2 regions of the Pasteurella sp. P03HT genome follow, and region 2 is predicted to be linked to the other one. Evidence: riboswitches for the same ligand, from Rfam matches in the RefSeq annotation. Region 2 holds a riboswitch; the other holds the start of a gene.

Region 1 (4,816 bases), on a different contig from region 2:
TTCTAAAATCTCGCCAACAACCCCTTCAAAATTGATCGCCACAAAACGAACTTTGTGTGATTCACTATAACGTTGCCAAATGTGATACGCCATTTGTTTCACGCCAATCTCGTGTGCCGCACCACCTAAATTGAAGAAACAATAATGCACGCGCGAACCACGACGAATCAACATATAGCTTGATACACCTGAGTCAAAACCACCCGAAATCAATGAAAGTACATCTTCTTGTGTACCAATCGGGTAACCGCCGATGCCTTGATGACGCGCTTTCACCAACATCATTTTGTCGTTTTCAATATCAATGCGCACTGTGACATCAGGTTTGCTTAACTGTACTTTTGCAGAAGCAATATGTTGGTTTAAACCGCCGCCCACATAGCGTTCTACATCTAAAGAATTAAACTCGTGTTTCCCTTTACGCCTCACACGTACACAGAACGTTTTATTTTCAAGGCTTGAGCCAACATCTTGTAAAGTTTGCTCAAAAATATCGTGCATGGTTTCAAATGGCTTTTCATCGACTTCTAAAAAGTGATGAATTCCTGGAATACGTTGTAACAACTCGATCAAGTGCGGTCTATTTTCTTCATTTTTTGAGCGCACTTCGATGTAGTCCCAATGGCGCACAACTGCCACTGAATCATCGTATTTAATTAAAATATTGCGAATGTTCCCTGTTAGAATCTTCACGAATCGTTTACGGACAGATTCACTTTTAATCATAATTTCAGGGAAAAGTTTAACGATAAATTTCATAGTCTATTTCAACATCATCTTAATTTTAAACGCTGCATTCTAACAGATCACATCAATAATAAAAATCTTTCGACTGACTTAATTTAATCAACCTTTATAAAAATCATTATATAAAGAAAAATTATAAGAAAGCCCAACAATTAAACAAATAACCATAAAAAAGCAAATTCTTTAGGCTATTTTTGATTTTAATCAAAGTTAACGTACCAAATACGCCTAAAATGAATTAACCAGTTATGAGTATTTTATTCCTCTTATATCGCTTGGTTATATACAAAAGTATATAACTTAATTTTGGAGTGATTTATGTCAAAAATAAAAAAACGTTCTGTACTCGCGGCTTTAGCACTCATGGTCATCGGAGCGGGGGCATTATTTAGCGTTCAATATGTTATGCACGAAACAAGCTCACCAGAATTTTGTGTTAGTTGCCACTCAATGAGTTTCCCACAAGAAGAATGGGAAGCCAGTGTGCATTTTTCTAATCAAAAAGGGATTCGCGCAAATTGTGCTGATTGTCACGTTCCTCCTGGTGGCTTGCATTACGTTAAAGCGAAAGTTTTCGCCTTAAAAGATGTTTGGTATGAATTAAATGGCAAAATTCCTGACCGTGAAGCCTTTGAAAAACACCGTTACGAAATGGCTAAAAAAGTGTGGGATGACATGAAAGCGACAAATTCTGAAACCTGTCGTACTTGTCATAGTTTAGACGCAATGGAAATGGCTTCTCAATCTAAATCTGCACAAACGATGCACGAGTTAGCGAAATCTGATGGACAAACCTGTATTGATTGCCATAAAGGTATCGCTCACTTCCTTCCTGAAATACCAGAAGAAACCGACGCAACGAAAGCAACACAAGCGGAACCTGCTTTGGCGATGGATAACTCAAAACCCGTCTATGCTCAAACTATTTCCACCGCACAAACTGCAAATGGTGGCGAAATACGTTTAATGCCTTATGCCACTTTAACAGATTGGAAAAATGATGGACAAAAAATCACAGCCACATTACAAGGTTGGCAACAATCTGGTGCCGAATCAATCGTTTATATGGCGCTCGGTAAACGCATTATTTTAGCTCTATTAGAAGAGGAAGCAAAAGAACAAGCAAGCGTGATCAAAACCGTACATGATGATGTCACTGACTCAGAATGGAGAGAAGTTGCTTTCACGATTACTGTTCCACAAGACAAAATAACGTCTGATTTAGCGGCGTTAAACCAATTTGGCAATAAATTGAATCAAACCCATTGTAGTGCGTGCCATGCTGTTATCGAGGCAGATCACTACACAGCAAATCAATGGATTGGCGTCGTTAATTCAATGAAAGATCGTACTGCATTAACGTCTGAAGAAGTAAGAGCGCTAACTATTTATTTACAACGTAACAGTAAAGATATGGTTGGTGCTAGTCACTAAAAAATTAGTTACTGACTCCGAGCTTGTGATCCTAAGTCGACAGATATGGTAACAAGCCAGCAATAAGTTCGCTTATGCCATGGATAACCGAGAAATTGATTGTCCACTCATATTTAGAAAGGTGTCAAAACGTCAACTACTTAAATAAGCGAGGCTTTATATGAAAAAAGAGAACAAAGTAGATGTAAAACGTAGAGAGTTTTTAAGAAACTCCTCTCTTGGCATTGCTGGCGCATCATTAAGCGGTGGCGTAGTCGGTTCACTTGTTTCGCCAAATGCTGTTGCAGCTGAAAGCAAAACAATCGTCACCGCTGCGCACTGGGGACCACTCGGCGTGGTAGTTGAAAATGGTAAAGCCGTCAAATCAGGTCCTGCCATTCCACCTGTTATTGAAAACGAATTACAATCCGTTGTACCAGATCAACTTTACAGTGAAACCCGTATCAAATATCCAATGGTGCGTAAAGGCTATTTAGCTAACCCAGGTAAAAGCGACACCACAATGCGTGGTCGTGATGAATGGGTACGCGTCACGTGGGATCAAGCGCTCGACTTAATCGACAAAGAATTCAAACGTGTTCGTTCAGAAGGCGGATTTGAAAATATCTTCGGTGGATCTTATGGCTGGAAAAGCTCGGGTTCTCTGCACTCAAGCCGTACGTTATTACACCGTTACCTCAATGCCACAGGCGGTTTCGTAGGACATAAAGGTGACTACTCTACTGGTGCTGCACAAGTGATTATGCCGCACGTGTTGGGGACCATCGAAGTTTATGAACAACAAACCAGCTGGGAAACTATCTTAGAAAACACTGATATTATCGTGTTATGGTCTGCAAACCCACTTACTACATTACGTATTGCTTGGACTGCAACCGACCAACAAGGTATTGAGTACTTCAAAAAATATCAAGCAACAGGCAAACGCATTATTTGTATTGACCCAATCAAAAGTGAAACCTGTAAAATGCTTAACGCAGAATGGATCCCAACCAATACGGCAACCGACGTTCCATTGATGTTAGGTATTGCGCATACTTTAGTAACGCAAGATAAACACGATAAAGCATTCTTAAAAAAATACACAACAGGCTATGCCAAATTCGAAGAATACTTGCTCGGTAAAGTCGATGGACAAGCAAAAGATGCGGAATGGGCAAGCAAAATCTGTGGCGTACCCGTTGATGTTATCAAACAACTTGCAGCTGACTTCTCATCAAAACGCACAATGTTAATGGGTGGTTGGGGTATGCAACGTCAACGTCACGGTGAACAAACTCACTGGATGTTAGTCACTCTTGCGTCAATGTTAGGTCAAATTGGTTTACCAGGTGGCGGTTTTGGTTTCAGCTATCACTATTCAAATGGTGGTGCACCAACCACAACGGGCGGTGTAATTGGTTCGATGTCTGCAACATTAGACAGTGATACTACAAACACTGGACAATCTTGGTTATCTAAAGCAGCGAAAATCAGCTTCCCACTCGCACGTATCGCAGATGTATTGCTCAACCCAGGGAAAACGATCAAGTTTAATGGTACCGAAATCACTTACCCAGACATTAAATTAATCTACTGGGCAGGCGGTAACCCATTTGTACACCATCAAGATACCAATACCTTAGTGAAAGCATGGCAAAAACCAGAAACTATCATTGTGAATGAAATCAACTGGACACCAACTGCGCGTATGGCAGATATTGTATTACCGATCACCACAAGTTATGAGCGTAATGACTTAACAATGACTGGTGACTACTCAATGATGCACATTCTCCCAATGAAACAAGTCGTTGAGCCACAATTTGAAGCGCGTAATGACTATGATGTCTTTGCTGAATTAGCAAAACGTGCTGGCGTAGAAGATAAATTCACTGAAGGTAAAACTGAAATGGATTGGTTGAAATTCTTCTATCAATCCGCCTTTGATGCAGCACGTAAAAATCGTGTGTTAATGCCGAAGTTTGAAAAATTCTGGGAAGAAAACAAACCAATCACATTTAACGCAAGTGAAAAAGCGAAAAAATGGGTACGTTATGGTGAATTCCGCGAAGATCCATTATTAAATCCACTTGGTACGCCTTCTGGTAAAATTGAGATCTACTCTGACACCGTTGCGAAAATGAACTACGACGATTGTCGAGGCTACCCTTCTTGGTTTGAACCTGAAGAGTTTGCAGGCAATGTAACCCCAGAACACCCATTAGCGTTAGTGACACCACACCCTTACTATCGCTTACACAGCCAATTAGCGCACACTTCACTTCGTCAAAAATACGCAGTGAAAGATCGTGAGCCTGTGCTTATTCACACTGAAGATGCGAAGGCACGTGGTATTGCAGATGGCGATATCGTGCGTATTTTCAACGGACGTGGTCAAGTGCTTGCAGGTGCAATCGTGAGTGATCACATCATTAAAGGTACAGTGGGCTTATGTGAAGGGGCTTGGTATGACCCATTAGACTTAGGTATGAGCGAAAAACCATTGTGTAAAAACGGTTGTCCAAACGTGTTAACCATGGATATTGGTACATCCAACCTTGCACAAGGTAACTCACCAAATACGTGTATTGTTCAAGTTGAAAAATTCACAGGCGAAGCGCCAGAAGTGACGGTGTTTAAACAACCAAAACAA
Region 2 (4,816 bases):
ATGAAAGCTGTCAAAGAAGCGGAAAGACGCTTATTTGAGCTTGAAATGACCAAAAACTATTTGGCAATTGATGGTGTAGCAGAATTTAATGCACGTACAAAAGAATTATTATTTGGTGCAGATTCTGAAGTGGTGACACAAGGTCGTGCGAAAACTGTACAAAGTTTAGGTGGTACAGGTGCGTTACGTATTGCAGCTGAGTTCATCAAACGTCAAACAAAATCACAAAATGTTTGGATCAGTACGCCAACTTGGCCAAACCATAATGCGATTTTTAAAGCAGTTGGTATGACGATTCGTGAATACCGTTATTATGATGCAGAAAACAAATGCTTAGATTGGGATAATTTAATCGCTGATTTAAGCAATGCGGGTGAAGGCGATGTTGTATTACTACACGGCTGCTGTCATAACCCAACGGGTATTGACCCAACACCTGAACAATGGCAACAACTTGCAGAATTATCTGCGAAAAATGGTTGGTTACCACTCTTCGACTTCGCATACCAAGGTTTTGCGAATGGCTTAGATGAAGATGCGTTTGGTTTACGTACTTTCGTGAAAAATCACAAAGAATTATTAGTTGCTAGCTCGTACTCGAAAAACTTCGGCTTATATAATGAGCGTGTAGGTGCGTTCACTTTAGTAGCAGCAACAGAAGAAATTGCAGCAACTGCATTAACACAAGTGAAAACTATCATTCGTACATTGTACTCAAACCCAGCTTCTCACGGTGCAACCACAGTATCTATGGTGTTAAAAGATGATCAACTTCGCCAAGAATGGGTGGAAGAATTAGCGGAAATGCGTGATCGTATTAAAACAATGCGTAGCCAATTTGTAGAGTTATTGAAAGAATTTGGTGCAGATCGTGATTTCAGCTTTATCATCGACCAAAACGGTATGTTCTCGTTCTGTGGCTTAAATCCAGAGCAAATGGACCGTTTAAAAGACGAATTTGCTATTTATGCAGTCCGTTCTGGCCGTATCAACGTGGCGGGTATCACTGAAGATAACATCCGTTACTTATGCGAAAGCATTGTGAAAGTACTATAATTTTCTGACGATAATAAATAACCGCACCTTAAAAGTGCGGTTATTTTTTTGAGAGTTTTTCTATTTTTGACCTAGCGTTACCAACGTTCTAACGCTTCCTGATCGCTATCACGACTTTCAATCCAGCGTTCGCCTTTATTCGTTTGTTCTTTTTTCCAGAATGGTGCTCTGCTTTTCAAAAAATCCATAATAAATTCGTTGGCTTGGTAAGCATCGCCACGATGCGCAGAACTGACGCCCACTAATACGATTTCATCACCAGTTTGCAATAACCCTACTCTGTGAATCACAGAAACACGTTGAATATCCCAACGCGCTTTCGCTTGCGCCACAATTTCATTTAAAGCCTTTTCAGTCATGGCTGGATAATGTTCAAGATACAGGCTAGATACTTCATCTCCTAGATTCAAATCACGCACTTTACCTACAAAAATGACCGTTGCTCCCACTGAATTCTGTTCAGATAACCAACGATAGACTGCATTCTGATCAAAAGGTTGTTCTTGAACGGCAATTTGAATATCGTTCATTTAGCCCCCTGTAACAGGTGGGAAAAATGCGATTTCATCGCCCGATTTGACCGCACTTTCTAATGGCATCAAGGATTGATTAATTGCGACCAATAATTTGCCTTTTTCTAACGCTAACGCCCAGCGGTCACCTTTTTCGACAAGATGTTGACGAACTTGCTCTGCTGTTTCAAACGTCGCAGGTAATTCCAAACCATCAACGCCAATTAATTCTCTTGTTTGTGCAAAAAATAAGATTTTTAACATTGTATTTCCTTATTTCGCAATAAAATGACCCGATTTCCCACCGCTCTTTTCTAATAAGCGGACTTGCTCGATCACAATATCTTTTTGTACGGCTTTACACATATCATAAATGGTTAATGCAGCAACGCTTGCTGCCGTTAAAGCTTCCATTTCTACGCCTGTTTTACCACTTAATTTGCATAAACTTTCAATACGAACCTGATTACGTTCCACAATTGGTGTCAAGCTGACTTCAACTTTTGATAATAACAATGGGTGGCATAACGGAATTAAATCCCAAGTCCGTTTTGCAGCCTGAATCCCCGCAATACGTGCAGTGGCAAATACATCACCTTTATGATGTTGACCTGACATAATCATTGACAAGGTTTCTGGTGACATTGTCACGAATGCTTCTGCTCTTGCTTCTCTTACTGTATCCTGTTTGGCAGAAACATCCACCATATTGGCTTCGCCCTGGCTGTTAATATGGGTAAATGTACTCATAAATTCTCATTAAAAGTTAGATAATCGATGAAAGTGCGGTTAAATTTCTGAAAATTTTAACCGCCAATACTCGCTAAATTTGCCCGTACACCACTATCACCATGATGTAGGAAGTGATGTTCACGTTTGCCTTGTAACGCAGAATAAATGCGCGCTTGTAATTGAAGTTGTTGATCGTCTGATTGTAATAAATCGCGTAGCTCAATCCCTTCTTCACCAAATAAACAAAGGTGTAATTTACCTTTTGCAGACACTCTCAAACGGTTACAACTTGCACAAAAGTGTTTTTCATAAGGCATGATCAAGCCTATTTCACCCACATAATCTGGGTGTCTAAAGACTTTTGCTGGACCGTCTAATACCCCTTTAGATTGGAGCGTCCATCCTGTACGCAATAATTTATCTGCTAACACTTGACCAGACAAATGATGTTTTTGGAAGAAACTATCCATTTCACCAGTTTGCATTAATTCGATGAAACGCATTTGAATAGGTTTATCTTTAATCCAAGCTAGGAAACTCGAAAAATCACGGTCGTTTAAATCTTTCATTAACACCGAATTGACTTTAATTTTTCGATAACCAACCTCAAAAGCACGCTCAATGCCACGCATGACGTCATCAAACTTGTCCACACCAGTAATACGATGGAACATTCTTGGATCAAGACTATCAATACTGACATTAATTGAAGTCACACCAGTATCCTTCCAAGCAGCGACCTCTTTTGCCATGCGAAAACCATTTGTTGTTAATGCAATTTGGTTAATTCCCTCTATTTGTGCAAGGGTCTCCACAATAGCTAAAAAGTCTTTACGTAAAGTAGGTTCTCCCCCTGTAATCCGTACTTTTTCTGTCCCCATGGCAGCAAAACTGTTGACAACACGATGAATTTCATCGCGAGTCAGGAAACTTGGCTTATTGGCTTCAGGCTGATAACCATTAGGCAGGCAATAATTACAGCGGAAATTACATACATCTGTAATTGACAGACGTAAGTAATAATACTGACGTTGGAAGGCATCGACTAAACGATGATGCTCAACTTGCTTAATTGGAATAGATTGCATTTTACACCTTTCTAAAACATGAGAGGATAAACCGTTTCCAGCGTATCCCTGAATAGCCTCTTCTGCTATTGGCATTACAACCATATTTAAAAAAACGTAGGTTAGTAAGCTCGGAGTTATGCGATAATAAGTGAATCAAATTGTTACCCAGTATTGTAAAAGATATATTCAAACGATTGCAAACAAATAATATGATCTAGCGCATAAAATAGAAAAATTCTTTAAAATCAATTATATAAATTATTATATAGCGTGATTATATACTACCCAAAATGGTGTAGAAACGAACTTTATCATCTGTCATATGTCTGTATTAAATAGACACAAAAGGAAAATAACATGCCAGAATTAACACGTCATCAATATGAACATCTAGACAGCATACAGCGTATTGTCGCCATTGGTGGCGGACACGGTTTAGGTCGTTTAATGTCAGCATTGAGCTTTATGAAAGAACGTTTAACGGGTATTGTGACTACCACTGACAATGGAGGCTCAACTGGTCGAATTCGTTTAAACCATGGTGGTATTGCATGGGGAGATTTACGTAATTGCTTAAATCAAATTATTACCGAACCGAGTACAGCATCTGCTTTATTTGAATATCGTTTTTCTGGTCATGGTGAACTAGCGGGGCACAATTTAGGCAATTTAATGCTCAAGGCACTAGAAAACATGAATATTCGCCCTATTGAAGCCGTGAATTTAGTCCGAGATTTGTTACGTGTAAAATCACATATTATCCCCATGTCAGAAAGTCCTGTTCATCTCGCCGCGGTCTTACAATCTGGAGCTAGCATTGTTGGTGAAGTCAGCATTGATAATCTCACTGAGTTACCTAAATCTATTTTTCTTGTTCCTCTTGTTCCTGCAACACCCGAAGCAGTGAATGCTTTGAAAGAGGCAGATGTAATTTTGTTTGGACCTGGCAGTTTTCTCACCAGCATTCTACCTCCGATTTTACTTCCCGAGATCATTCAAACTTTAAAGCAAAGCCAGGCAAAAAAGATTTTTATTGATAATTTGGGGGTTGAACATAGTCCTGCCGCGGCATTGACCTTATCTGATAGAATTAATTGGATTCATGATACGGTGGGTAAAGCGATTATAGACGGCGCGATTGTCTCAACAAATGCAGTCGATTTTTGCGAAAAACTGAATATCAATGTGATGGCTCGTCCATTACAAGCAAATGATATCACTTATCGACATGATCGTACGCTACTTTCCAAAGCTATTGATGAATTAGTCGGTGAATTATAAACCGTCCCTTAATACGTCTGAATTTCAACCGCGCGTATTAAGGAACACGACTGACTCATGTTAAATCCGTCTGGCTTGCCAATATTTCTTTGACCAATAAGGGCTATTGAGCGATGAGTAAATCACGCCACCTTTTGTTGAGGCATGCAAGAATAAATTATCTTT

The links. Region 2 has a riboswitch for molybdenum cofactor ahead of moaA (GTP 3',8-cyclase MoaA). Riboswitches for the same ligand answer to the same signal wherever they lie in the genome.
Region 1: it holds a riboswitch for molybdenum cofactor, as region 2 does, so the genes downstream of both, torA (trimethylamine-N-oxide reductase TorA) here and moaA (GTP 3',8-cyclase MoaA) in region 2, are expected to answer to the same signal.

Annotation. Positions count from the first base shown of each region.
Region 1 is NZ_JBSIUM010000007.1:83,485-88,300, forward strand. Features, by position in the region: gene thiI (tRNA uracil 4-sulfurtransferase ThiI) at 1-759, opposite strand, end outside; gene ACWIT3_RS07245 (NapC/NirT family cytochrome c) at 1,066-2,181, shown strand; molybdenum cofactor riboswitch at 2,185-2,321, shown strand; gene torA (trimethylamine-N-oxide reductase TorA) at 2,342-4,816, shown strand, end outside.
Region 2 is NZ_JBSIUM010000004.1:171,118-175,933, reverse strand. Features, by position in the region: gene ACWIT3_RS05040 (amino acid aminotransferase) at 1-1,056, shown strand, start outside; gene moaE (molybdopterin synthase catalytic subunit MoaE) at 1,134-1,586, opposite strand; gene moaD (molybdopterin synthase sulfur carrier subunit) at 1,587-1,832, opposite strand; gene moaC (cyclic pyranopterin monophosphate synthase MoaC) at 1,842-2,318, opposite strand; gene moaA (GTP 3',8-cyclase MoaA) at 2,375-3,388, opposite strand; molybdenum cofactor riboswitch at 3,377-3,516, opposite strand; gene ACWIT3_RS05015 (gluconeogenesis factor YvcK family protein) at 3,728-4,651, shown strand; gene ACWIT3_RS05010 (NlpC/P60 family protein) at 4,712-4,816, opposite strand, start outside.